4 regions of the Cobetia sp. genome follow, and region 1 is predicted to be linked to each of the others. Evidence: predicted binding sites of a transcription regulator. Region 1 holds the regulator's gene; each other region holds the start of a gene.
The links. Region 1 encodes sigma-54, which starts transcription at its own class of promoters, with help from an activator protein. Its sites were predicted from a motif close to TGGCACNNNNNTTGCTNT; they were not measured.
Positions count from the first base shown of each region.

Region 2: a site for sigma-54 is predicted at 1,155-1,172, ahead of glnL (nitrogen regulation protein NR(II)). Genes of this name have one in related genera too.
Region 3: a site for sigma-54 is predicted at 1,818-1,835, ahead of AC4FAH_RS01615 (P-II family nitrogen regulator). Genes of this name have one in related genera too.
Region 4: a site for sigma-54 is predicted at 1,684-1,701, ahead of AC4FAH_RS07420 (amino acid ABC transporter substrate-binding protein). Genes of this name have one in related genera too.

Region 1 is NZ_CFDJES010000039.1:1,745-4,952, reverse strand. Features, by position in the region: gene lptB (LPS export ABC transporter ATP-binding protein) at 1-562, shown strand, start outside; gene AC4FAH_RS05905 (RNA polymerase factor sigma-54) at 796-2,244, shown strand; gene hpf (ribosome hibernation-promoting factor, HPF/YfiA family) at 2,905-3,208, shown strand, end outside.
Region 2 is NZ_CFDJES010000034.1:18,296-21,503, reverse strand. Features, by position in the region: gene AC4FAH_RS05440 (DUF4124 domain-containing protein) at 236-928, shown strand; gene glnL (nitrogen regulation protein NR(II)) at 1,192-2,286, shown strand; gene ntrC (nitrogen regulation protein NR(I)) at 2,283-3,208, shown strand, end outside.
Region 3 is NZ_CFDJES010000007.1:1,285-4,492, reverse strand. Features, by position in the region: gene AC4FAH_RS01620 (ammonium transporter) at 115-1,362, opposite strand; gene AC4FAH_RS01615 (P-II family nitrogen regulator) at 1,394-1,732, opposite strand; gene AC4FAH_RS01610 (accessory factor UbiK family protein) at 2,170-2,544, shown strand; gene AC4FAH_RS01605 (CBU_0592 family membrane protein) at 2,639-2,917, opposite strand.
Region 4 is NZ_CFDJES010000054.1:6,188-9,395, forward strand. Features, by position in the region: gene AC4FAH_RS07410 (amino acid ABC transporter ATP-binding protein) at 1-5, opposite strand, end outside; gene AC4FAH_RS07415 (amino acid ABC transporter permease) at 2-676, opposite strand; gene AC4FAH_RS07420 (amino acid ABC transporter substrate-binding protein) at 826-1,560, opposite strand; gene AC4FAH_RS07425 (DUF3549 family protein) at 2,341-3,208, shown strand, end outside.

The DNA.
Region 1 (3,208 bases):
CGATGCCGGCAACGTCTCCATCGATGACAAGGACCTCTCCGCTGCCGCCATGCATCAGCGTGCACGCGCCGGCATCGGCTATCTGCCGCAGGAGGCGTCGATCTTCCGCAAGCTGTCGGTGGCCGACAACATCATGGCGATTCTGGAGACCCGCAAGGACCTGGATCGCAATGGCCGCAAGGCACGCCTTGAAGAGTTGCTCGAGGAATTCAGCATCACGCACATCCGCGCCAGCACCGGTATGAGCCTCTCCGGCGGTGAGCGTCGTCGGGTCGAGATCGCCCGTGCACTGGCCACCGAGCCGGATTTCGTGCTGCTCGATGAGCCCTTTGCCGGCGTCGACCCCATCTCGGTGGGCGAGATCAAGAGCATCGTGCGTCAACTGCGCGACCGTGGCATCGGCGTGCTGATCACCGACCACAACGTGCGCGAGACACTCGATATCTGTGACACCGCCTATATCGTCGGCGATGGCCAGATCATCGCCCACGGTGATGCGGACTCCATCCTGGCCAACCAGCAGGTGCGCGACGTCTACCTGGGCCACGAGTTCACGCTCTAGGGTCAGCGGCTGCGCTGAGTCCTCGCGAGGCGAAAGCTTCGAAAGCCGCTGCGTGATTTTATCGCGTAGCGGCTTTTTCATGTCTGACATCAGACGCATGCATGACGTCCATACCACCTTGGTGGAAACATGGCATGCAAGTTGCTTGAATATTCACGACAACCACTTGTCAGTGCCCCGAGTCACGGTATAGCGTAGTAAGCACGTTCCTTTGCCGTGAATTGACTGACTCCATGAAACCCACCCTGCAACTCCGCCTCGGCACCTCGCTGACCATGACGCCGCAGCTCCAGCAAGCGATCCAGCTGCTGCAGCTGTCGACGCTCGACCTGCGTCAGGAGATTCAGCAAGCCCTCGAGTCCAACCCCATGTTGGAGCTCGACGAGGACTACGAGTCGCTGGATGTCGTCGAGACACAGGATTCGAGCGAGATCTCCACTGCCGACTCCTCGAGCGAGATTCCCGAGGAATACCCCCTCGACAGTGACTGGTCGGACCTCTACCAGGACCACGCCGGTAGCCTGACCAGCTCCGGCAGTGGCAGCGGGAGTGAAGAAGGGCCGGACTTCGATCGCAATACCAGCGTCGAGAGCCTGCAGGACCACCTGCGCTGGCAGCTGGCGATGACCGACCTCGATGGCCGTGAACGCCAGATGGCGGAGAGCCTGATCGATGCCGTCGACGGTGCCGGTTATCTGAGCCTGTCACTCGACGAGCTGGTCGATGGCCTGCGCGGCCAGGGCCTGCCCGGCCTCAAGGCCTCCGAACTCGAGCAGGTATTGCTGCGTCTGCAGCAGTTCGACCCGACCGGCGTCTTCGCTCGTGACCTGCGCGAATGCCTGCTGCTGCAACTGGCGCTGCTGCCGGATGATCTGCCGCTGCTGGCGCAGGCGCGCCGCCTGGTACGTCAATTCCTCGAGGCACTGGGCAACGATGACCGCAAGCTGCTCAAGCGCCGCCTGAGCCTTGACGATGACGAGCTGGACCACGTCATCCGCCTGGTGCGCGCGCTCGACCCGCGTCCGGCATCCGCCTGGGGCGAGCCCGCCAGCGATTACGTGATCCCTGATCTGCTGGTGCGCCATACCCGCCATGGCTGGCAGGTCGAGCTCAATCCGGAAGCGCTGCCCAAGCTGCGCATCCAGCCGGAATACGCCGCGCTGATCAAGCGTGCCGACAAGTCCGCCGACAACACCTTCCTCAAGGACAACCTGCAGGAAGCCCGCTGGCTGATGAAGAGCCTGTCATCGCGCAATGACACCCTGCTCAAGGTCGGCCGCGAGATCATGGCGCGCCAGATCGACTTCCTCGAGCAAGGCGAGGAAGGCATGAAGCCGCTGATTCTGGCCAACATCGCCGAAGTGGTCGAGATGCACGAATCGACCATCTCGCGGGTCACGACCCAGAAGTACATCCACACCCCGCGCGGCGTCTTCGAGCTCAAGTTCTTCTTCTCGAGCCAGGTCGGTGGCAGCGGCAGTGGCGACGCCCACTCAAGCACCGCCATTCGTGCCCGCATCCGCAAGCTGATCGCGGAAGAGCCGGCCCGCAAGCCTCTCTCCGACTCACGGCTGGTCGATCTGCTCGCCAGCGATGGCATCGAGGTCGCACGCCGTACCGTGGCCAAGTATCGCGAAGCGATGGGCATCCCCTCCTCCAGCGAGCGCAAGCGTCTGGCCTGACGCGTCACCTGCGGCTGCCATGCCCTGCTCTCACCTCCACAATGGCAGCCGTCTCCAACCTCAAGCGCTGGATTTTCCGCTCATCAGCCTCTGACTTCGCGGGTAGCGGTACGCCTGTCGCGCGCTCTGTCACCCCAACAACCGCTCGCCAATTGCCCGTCATGAGCCATGACGGCGCGCAGGATGATGGCGAAAATCCGTCATTCCGGTAGTGTCATTCACCGTCAATCGCATGTTTTTAAAGTCACTTTTGCGCGTATTGCACCTGGATGACACCCGAAGAACCTCCCGGAACGCCGCTTGCTCCACGCAATCGAAGCGCCTGAAAGGCGACGTACATGCAGGGATTGGCGACGAAAACCCGCCTTCTTGCGCGTCTTTCACGCACCACCCACCAGACGTGCCCTTGAAGTCCACTCCGATACCCCTCACTGAGTTGAAGACAAGCACTGAGCCACGATGCAGCGCAGCGTTGATCTTTGCGCAAAGCTTGGGCATTGTCGGTACAGACGCTCACGACATCTGACGCCACTGGCAAGGGTGCGAAAACATCGCCAGACGGTGGCCGTCAAGCCTGTTGCAGAGCGTCCGATCAGGGTTTGCTCGTAGTCAAAAAGGGTTACAATTGAATGGCAACCCGCTGGATAAAGGAGCGTGTCCATGCAAGTGAATATCACCGGGCATCATGTGGAACTTACCGATCCTCTCCGCGATTACGTCAACGAGAAGCTCGCTCGCCTCGAACGGCATTACGACAACATCACCAATGTTCAGGTGACACTGTCGATCGAGAAGGAGCGCCAGCAGGCTGCCTGCACCTTGCACGCGGCAGGCGCTGACCTCCACGCCCTGGCAGAAGACCCCAACATGTACGCTGCCATCGACGCGCTCGCCGACAAGCTGGATCGCCAGCTGGTCAAACACAAGGAAAAGTCCCAGGCTCGCTCTCAGGGCACCGGGACCC
Region 2 (3,208 bases), on a different contig from region 1:
TTTTCCCTGAGATCGGCCATGCTGATGACAGACCTGCAGGGCGCGGTGGTAGCCTTGCGTGACAGTCAATGCACACAGGCGTCTTGTCGAAGGCCCCAAATGCTGGCATCAACGCGGTAAGCTTTGTAACTTGTTAGCCTTGTCATCAGGCAGCAGGATCGCCTGTCGATAGACCCAACCCGCTGGAGCTGCCTGCGGCTTCTGGCCTCCCATGACTCTCTTCAGGAATCTTCGGATGTGGCCCTTCGTATCCTCCCTGCGCGTCGCGAACCCCGCGACTGACTCGCGTGCACTGCCAGCAGCGCGCCCCGAGCCACTGCAGTGCCTGCTGCTGGCAGCGACGCTGATGCTGTCGAGCCTGTCGTTCGATCTTCAGGCGGCCCAGGTCTATCGTCACGTCGATGCCAACGGCAACGTGGTCTTCAGTGATCAGCCTGCGGGCGGCAGCAAGGTGCAGCTGACGCCGCTCAGCGTGGTGCCGTCGACGGAATCCCTGCCGCCGCGGCGCAGCACGCCGTCGCGCGTGAGTTCTTCCTCATCCAGCGAGAGCACCCGCACCCGGGCGCCTGCGGTAGATGTGGCCTTCCGTGGCTATACCACCTTCACCATCCAGAGCCCGTCCAACGAGGAAACGCTGCAGACCGGGCAGGCGGGCAATCTGGCGGTGCGCCTGGGAATCGAGCCCAAGCTGCGCCCGGAAGACAAGGTGCGCGTGACCGTGGACGGTGCGCCGTCTCAATCCGCCATGCACAGCACCGTCTTCATGGTGCCGGCGCTGGAGCGTGGCAAGCATGTCATCCAGGCGGAGCTGCTGGATTCCACCGGCCGCGTGCGCCAGACCAGCGAGCCGAAGGTGGTCTATGTGCAGCGCGCCAGCGTCAATCTGCCTCGCAACCCCAACAACCCTGCCAATGCTGGCGGTGGCTAGCAGCGTCTGGGCGGCCTGCTTTCTTCGCGCGTTTCTCCTTCGCTGACAGGCCGCCTTCGGGCGGCTTTTTCGTGTCTGGGCCAGTCGATGTCGGGCCACCTGGCAGCGAAGAGAGGCAACGCGGATTCTAGCGCGTTTTTCTGCCTGCACCATTTTGGTGCCAATATGAGGGGCCAGAAATGGTTGCACAGCATCGGACGCCGTGTTCTCGGTGCCTGCACCAGACTGGCGCGGTTATTGCAGAACAGGGAGACGTACTGCAGATGGCGAACAAACCCATGCATCAACGACTGCTCGAACACCTGAACACTGCCGTGGTGGTGCTGGACTCACAGCTGCAGATGGTCTGGATGAATCCCGCCGCGGAGACGCTGCTGGCGGTGAGTCTGGTGCGTGTGAAGGGCAGTACGCCCGACAACATGACCGGGCTGGATGACACCCTGATCAATGTGCTGCGCAAGGCGCTGGAGGAACAGCACCCCTACACCCAGCGTGAGGCCGAGATCATCAACGCGGCCAATGAAGCGCTGACGGTGGATTTCACCGCGACGCCCATCAGCGCCAATGAACTGCTGGTCGAGATAGAACCGCGTGACCGCCTGATGCAGATCTCGCGCGAAGAAGCGCTGATCGCCCGCCAGGAGGCGGTCAAGGTGCTGACGCGTGGTCTCGCGCACGAGGTCAAGAATCCGCTCGGCGGCATTCGTGGTGCCGCCCAGCTGCTCGAACGTGATCTGCCCGAACCGCAGATGGTGGAGTTCACGCGCATCATCATCGAGGAGGTGGACCGCCTGCGTGATCTGGTCGATCGCATGCTCGGGCCGAACCGGCCGCCGCTGCAGGCGCCGGTCAATGTGCATGCGGTGACCGAGCGGGTGCGGGCCTTGCTGCAGGCGGAAGGCAGCGCCATCACCTTGAGCGCCGACTACGACCCGAGCCTGCCGGAGGTGATCGGCGACGAAGGTCAGCTGATCCAGGCGGTGCTCAACATCGCGCGCAATGCCACCCAGGCCCTCAATGAGCAGCCACAGCCCGATTCACCGCAGCCTGACGCAGCCCCCTACGAGATCACGCTGCGGACCCGCGCTCGCCGGCAGTTCACGCTGGGCCATGAGCGCCACCGGCTGGTCTGCGAGCTGGCGATCATCGACAACGGCCCCGGCATACCGGAGAGCCTGCGCGAGACGCTGTTCTACCCGATGGTCTCGGGGCGCGCCGAAGGCTCAGGGCTCGGGCTGTCGATCGCCCAGGGCATCCTGCACCAGCATCAGGGGCTGATCGAGTGTGACTCGCGCCCCGGCCATACCGAATTCCGATTACTCATTCCGCTAGCCGGCACTTCTGGAGATCACACATGAGCGAGACTGCCCGCGTCTGTATCGTCGATGACGACCGTGCCATTCGCTGGGTGCTGGAGCGCGCTCTGGCACAACCCGACCTCGAGGTGGAAACCTTCGAGCGTGCCGATCAGGCCGAAGCCAGCATCATGCGTCAGTGCCCGGATGTCCTGATCACCGATATCCGCATGCCCGGAACCGATGGTCTCGACCTGATGGCGCGCGTGCGCGAGAAGTACCCGGACCTGCCCGTCATCGTGATGACGGCGCATTCCGATCTCGACAGCGCCGTGGCCTCCTATCAGGGCGGCGCCTTCGAATACCTGCCCAAGCCGTTCGATGTCGATGAAGCGCTGGCGCTGGTACGGCGCGCCGTGGCGCATGCCCGTGAATCCAAGGCGCCCGCCGCCGTGCCGGAAGGGCTGACTAAGGAAATCATCGGCGAAGCGCCGGCGATGCAGGAAGTCTTTCGCGCCATCGGCCGCCTGTCACAGTCGCATATCACCGTCTTGATCAACGGCGAGTCCGGTACCGGCAAGGAGCGCGTGGCCCAGGCGCTGCATCAGCACTCGCCGCGCGCCGCCAAGCCGTTCATCGCGCTCAACATGGCGGCGATTCCCAAGGACCTGATGGAATCGGAGCTGTTCGGCCACGAGAAGGGCGCCTTCACCGGCGCCACGGCGCTGCGCCGCGGGCGCTTCGAGCAGGCCGATGGCGGCACGCTGTTCCTCGATGAAATCGGTGACATGCCCGCCGAGACCCAGACCCGCCTGCTGCGCGTGCTGGCCGATGGCGAATTCTATCGTGTCGGTGGCATCACGCCGGTCAAGGTCGACGTGCGCATCATCGCCGCGACGCACCAGCACCTGGAAAAGCTGGTCGAGGATGGGCGCTTCCGTGAGGATCTCTTCCACCGCCTCAACGTGATTCGCGTGCATCTGCC
Region 3 (3,208 bases), on a different contig from region 1:
GCCTGCTCGTCACGCCGGTCTCTGACTCAAGCATACACCGCTTATCCAGTCAGGAAAAAAGACTCCCGCCAGGTGGCGGGAGTCTTGATGCTGCAGGTGCTGTCGCGTCCAGGCTTACTTGCGGCTGGAGGTGAATTCCGGATAGGCCTCCATACCACATTCGGCCAGATCCACACCTTCGTACTCTTCTTCCTCGCTGACGCGAATCCCCATGATGGCCTTGATGATCAGCCACACCACGAAGCTTGCGATGAACACCCAGGCGAAGATGGAGGCGGCGCCCAGCAGCTGTGCGGAGAAGGTGGCATCGTCATTGGTCAGCGGCACGGCCAGCAGACCCCAGAGACCGACCACACCGTGCACGGAGATGGCGCCGACCGGATCATCGATCTTCAGCTTGTCGAGACCGACGATGGAGAACACGACCAGCAGACCGCCGACGGCACCGATCAGGGTGGCAGCACCGACGCTCGGTGCCAGCGGACCCGCAGTGATGGCGACCAGGCCAGCCAGTGCGCCGTTGAGGGCCATGGTCAGGTCAGCCTTGCGGAACCACAGACGTGCGAGGATCAGCGCGGCGATGACACCACCACAGGCAGCGGCATTGGTGTTGACGAAGACCTGAGCGACCGCGTTGGCCTCATCGATGTTGGACAGCACCAGCTCGGAGCCGCCGTTGAAGCCCAACCATCCCAGCCACAGGATGAAGGTACCCAGCGTGGCCAGCGGCAGGTTGGCGCCCGGGATGGCATTGATCTCGCCATTCTTGCCGTACTTGCCCTTGCGAGCGCCCAGCAGCAGCACGCCTGCCAGTGCGGCGGAAGCGCCGGCCATGTGCACGATGCCGGAACCGGCGAAGTCGCTGAAGCCCGCTGCGCTCAGGAAGCCGCCACCCCAGGTCCAGTAACCCTGCACCGGATAGATGACGCCGGTCATGACTACGGCGAAGGCCAGGAAGGCCCACAGCTTCATGCGCTCGGCGACCGCACCGGAGACGATGGACATGGCGGTAGCCACGAACACCACCTGGAAGAAGAAGTCGGAACGTGCGCTGTAGTAGATGTCGCCACCGGAAGCGAGCGCTTCCTCAGCGGTATTCTCGGCACCGATCAGGAAGCCCAGGCTCGGCAGGAAGCCGCCTTCGGCGCTCGAGTACATGATGTGATACCCGACGACCATGTACATGGTGCAGGCGATGGCGAACAGCGCCACGTTCTTGGTCAGGATCTCGGTGGTGTTCTTGGCGCGGACCAGACCGGCCTCGAGCATGGCAAAGCCGGCTGCCATCCATAGCACCAGGGCGCCACAGACCAGGAAGTAGAAGGTATCAAGTGCGTACTTGACCTCGATGATCTCGTTCATGCGGGGTTCTCCTTGTTATTGTGCGCGGGGCTCAGACAGCGTCGGCGCCGCGTTCACCGGTGCGGATACGGATGACATCGTCCAGCGGAGTGACGAACAGCTTGCCGTCGCCGATCTTGCCGCTGTTGGCCGCCTGGGTGATGGCGTCCAGTACCGATTCCACACTGCTGTCATCGACAGCCACTTCAATCTTGACCTTGGGAAGGAAGTCGACGACGTACTCGGCACCGCGATACAGCTCGGTGTGCCCCTTCTGACGTCCGAAGCCCTTCACTTCGGTGACGGTAATCCCCTGCACGCCGTTGTCGGCCAGTGCTTCTCGCACGTCGTCCAACTTGAAGGGTTTGATGATGGCGGTGATCAGTTTCATGTGCTGCCCCCGTTCGCTACCGGAATGATCATTCTTGTTAAGCATGGCCAGTCAGATGAGCTGGCGGCCTGTTCCTGACAAGTGCATCGCACGAGATGTGCCATGCGGCTGAAAATCCTTGTAACTCATCTGGTTATCGCAGGATGGCTGACAGTCTTTCGGCCTGTGCAAAGATGGCTGAATCCGAAGGTCACCTGGCATGCACCGTAATGGTGCTGTTTCTGCGCCTTTGGGTGTGGGGGCAAGTGCTAATGTGGTGCAGGTGTGTGCCTGCCGATGAGGATTGGTTGGTGCAGGACGATGCGGGGCATGCACCCGACTCCAGGGTTGCGTATCCTTGCAGCAGGACACGACGGCCCCATGTACAGGGGTGTCATCATTTTCTGACCGGCAGTCCGCACGACGCGGCCGCCGGCCCGCAACGGCTGAGGTGCAGCATGTTCAAGAATGACGTCATCGGGCGTATGGCCCAGCAGATCGGTGAGCGCCTGCAGGATGCCTCGCATGGTCCGGAAGAGCTGCAGAAGTCCGTGCAAGGGGTGATGCGCGGTGCCTTCGACCGCATGGAACTGGTCTCGCGTGAAGACTTCGACATCATGATGGATGTGCTGACGCGTACGCGCAGCCGCGTCGAGTCGCTGGAAAAGCAGGTCATCGCCCTCGAGGCACTGCTGGAAAAGCAGGGGCTGGTAGCGGCCAATGCGCCGGCTGCCGAGGCCACTACGCCAGTGGATGACGAGGGGGAAGCCGCGGTAGCGAAGCGTGAAGCCGCCAGTCACGCCGCGGAAATCGAGCGCCAGCGCGACGCCTGATTCCCTCAGGTGACGGCTGAACCAAAACCGCCACGCCCTTTCGGGGCGTGGCGGTTTTTTGCGTCATGGGCGCCGCTGATTCTGAGGGGCGGCCTCAGGCAGTCTGGGGACGAGTGCCCAGCATCCAGCGCACCAGACCTACCACTGAGGCGATGATCCAGAAGATCTCGATCACGAAGCTGGCGAGGTTGAAATTGATGCACAGGCTGATCAACAGCAGGATCGCCCCGCTCAGATTCATCAGGTTGTAGGTCAGGCTGCGGGCATCGAGTCTGCCTATCTGCAGCAGGAAGAAGGCGCCGACGACCAGAGTGGTGCCTAGCATGCCGATCACATCCGCCAGGGATGCCAGCGGGGCAAGCATGTCTTGCATGGGTAGTGCTCCTGAAACAAGCCGAAGTCGTCCTGAATGGCTGGCCCTTTCCGTGGGTTGGACGATTCTCTGCCGCGCATCGGCGGCGTTCCGTGAGACAGCTTGGCGGTCATCCCGGCAAGGCCGGGACAACCGATCAAATATACAGCAGTCCCCGTCCGGCGGCACTCTTGTGGCTCTCTCGAGGACGCTATCGCCCCTGTATGAGCACTTTCTTGGTGCAGGCAGGTCTCAAGCCGGCCTCCCCCCATGCCCATGTGACGAATGGTGGCGCTGAAATGCGCCAAAACA
Region 4 (3,208 bases), on a different contig from region 1:
ATCATCGCTGATAGGCCTTGTTGAGACGTTTCTCCATCCAGCGCTGCACGAAGGACAGCCCTTCCACCATCACCCAGTAGACGATGGCCACCATGATGAAGGATTCAAAGTACAGGAAGCTGCTGGCCGCTTCCTTCTGGGTCGCGCCCATCAACTCGGTCACCCCCAGCGTGAAGGCCAGCGACGTGGACTTGATCATGTCCACGAAGTAGTTCATCAGCGTGGGGGCCGCCACGCGGGCCGCCTGGGGCAGCACGATGCGTCGCATCAGCTGGACATTGGTCATGCCGATCGAGAGCGCCGCCTCGGTCTGGCTGCGATCGACCCCGACGATGGCGGCGCGGATGGATTCGGCCATGTAGGCCGAGAAGTGCAGCGTCAGGCCGAGAATCGTCGCGGTGACGCCATCGATCTGGGTCAGGAACGCCATCACCTGCGGCAGGCCGTAGTAGAACAGGAACAACTGCACCAGCAGCGGCGTGCCGCGGAAGAAGGAGATGAACACGATGGTCAGCGCATTCAGCACCGGCACCTTGAGCACCCGCACTACCGCCAACAGCGAGGCCAGCACCAGCGCGGCCACCATGCCGATACAGGCCATCTTGAGTGTCAGTGGCAGGTATTTGAGCATGACCGGCAACAGGCCAAGCATGTAATCGATATTGAGAGTATCCATTCGTTATCCGGACAGGCTGGGGGCTTGGCTGAGGGTCTGGAAAGACACCCGTCGACATGACGACAACGGGGCGACGGTCAAGCCGTCACCCCGTTTGCACATGACATATCCTTGCATGCGCCCTTGTATCAGGGCGCAGCGGGCAATGTTCAAGGCGTGGTGATGTCGTTGCCGAACCACTTGTTGGAAATCTCGGCCAGGCGGCCATTTTCCTTGAGCTCGGTCAGCGCGGCATCCACCTCGTCACGCTTGGCCTCGCCTTCGGCGTCCTTGCGGAACGGCAGTGCGTTCTCGAGACGCGAGAACGGCTTGCCAGCCAGTTCCAGCGGCAGCGGCGTCTTCTGGATCACCTGACTTGCGCTGACGCGGTCCATCACGAAGGCATCGACACGGCCCAGGGCGGTGTCCTGCTCGATGTTGGACTCATAGGTCTTGATGTCGATCTGGTCGGCGTAGGGCAGCTCTTTCATCAGCGCTTCGTAGTTGGAGCCCAGGTTGACCGCCACGCTGTGGCCCTTGAGGGACTCGACGCCGGTGATCTCGTCATTGCCGCGACGCTTGACCACCTGAGCCCCGTCATAGACGTAGGGCTGGGTGAAGGCGAACTTGGCCTTACGCGCATCGGTGATGGTGATCTGGTTGGCCACGGTGTCGATGCGGCCGGCTTCCAGCGAGCCGATCAGGCCGGAGAAGCTCATGGTCACGAATTCGATGTCGTCACCGGTGATCTCGCCGACGGCGTTGAGGACATCCACTTCAAAGCCCTGCAGCTTGTCCTGCTTGACGAAGGTGAACGGGAAGTAGCCGCCCGACATGCCGACCTTGAGGGTGTCAGCCTGTGCCGCCAGGCTGCCCAGGGTGGTCGCGCCCAGCGCGGCAGCCATCACGGCGCCCTTGAGAGCGGTAGAAGAGAAGACAGCTGCGAGCGAACGTGATTGGCGCATCGGGATTCCTCGTGGATCGCAAGACTGAGCCATTGGCGCTGGACGGTCGCTGACATTCGGCTGATTGCGGATGTCGAGCCAACAGAACAGGTATAAGCACAGCCTTTTATATGTGATTTGGTTGTATAGGATAACGGGACTGCCCCGCATTCCCAATCATTTCATCCCTTAAGGTCATAACCAGAAGGAATAAGACAGCATTCCTGTCAATGAGCGCGATTCTAGCATGCCTGTCATGGCGGGCCAGTGACGCCGTATGGGCCACCTGCAGCGCTAGATGTCAGCCTGACGACAAGTGGATGACAGTTATTCACGCCATCCGTGGACGATGCTGTGGATAACCCGTCTCGGTCACGCTGCAAGCCGCGCCAGCCGTGGGATGACGAAAATTGATCAAAAAATCATCAACCTGCAAAACGCTCAGCGGGACTTGAGGTGCCGCGTCATCTGTCAAGCCGTCACGGGTCGAAAGAGCGGCCATAATAGGCACAGGTCGCCCTCTTTCCTCTGGCCGCCATCACACGCCAGCGGGTGGCATGACAGCCGGTGAATCGCTAAAGTCGCTGCCATTCCAAACATGCTCAGGCACATGTCACGCGCCGGCAGCTGTCACTCAACGACACATGCCACGCCTGGCAATGATGCTCGACAAGACTCTTTTCTTCCGTTCTTCCGCACGCCCAGCCAAGGCGTGGTGGAGACACAGCCGTGGTGAGCCTCATGACTCCTCTCTCTTCCTTGAGCAACTTCTTCACACGCACCGGCGCCGAGCTGCACCTTTATCACCTGGGACGCACCCTGGCGCCGCTCAGTCTTGAGCAACTCGAAGCCTTCGAGACCGAACAGCAGCCGTGGGAGCAGCCCTTCAAGGGCCAGGCCCGCCTGGCATGCGTGTTCCGTCCGGCCGGGCTCGACGATCCGCTGGTGTGGTTTCTGGCCCTGCCGCTGGATGAGGAAGGTCGTCTGTCTCCCGCGCAACGCGATGCCTTCCTCGAACGCCTGATCACGACGCTGGGTCAGACGGCGCTGACCGTCGGCCGGCCTGATCTCCAGCAGGCCGAGGCTGGCAAGATCGACAACCTGATGCAGGACAACCCGCTGGCCTTCACGCCGGACGACAGCCTGCGCGCCATGCTGCACGCCCGCGCCAGCCTCGATTGCGACCGCCCTGCCAGCCAGTACTACGAGCTCGCCGAGCAGTATCTCACCGCCCAGCTACCGCTGGATGACTGGCCGTCACTCGGCCTGCAGGGTATTGCCGACGTGCTGACACGACGCGGCGAGTTGTCCAGCGAGCTTGCCGCCGCCTTCGTGCAGCGTCTGGCTGACCTGCCGGATACGCCGCTGCGCGCCATCGCGCTGTGTCTGGAGCAGGCGCCGCCCGCCCATGCCCAGCTGGCTGGCCAGCTGCCGGAGGAATACGAGACCGAGCTGCTCTCCGCCCTGATCGCGCGTGGCCAGGCCGCGCGTGACCTGGGGGACCTGGAGACGCTGTGCGCCTGCCTGCGGGCCGCCGGTGCCAGCCCACGGCCTGCGGCGGCGGAGTGGATCGATGCCCTGCTGGCCGACGACGAGGCCGTCAATGTCG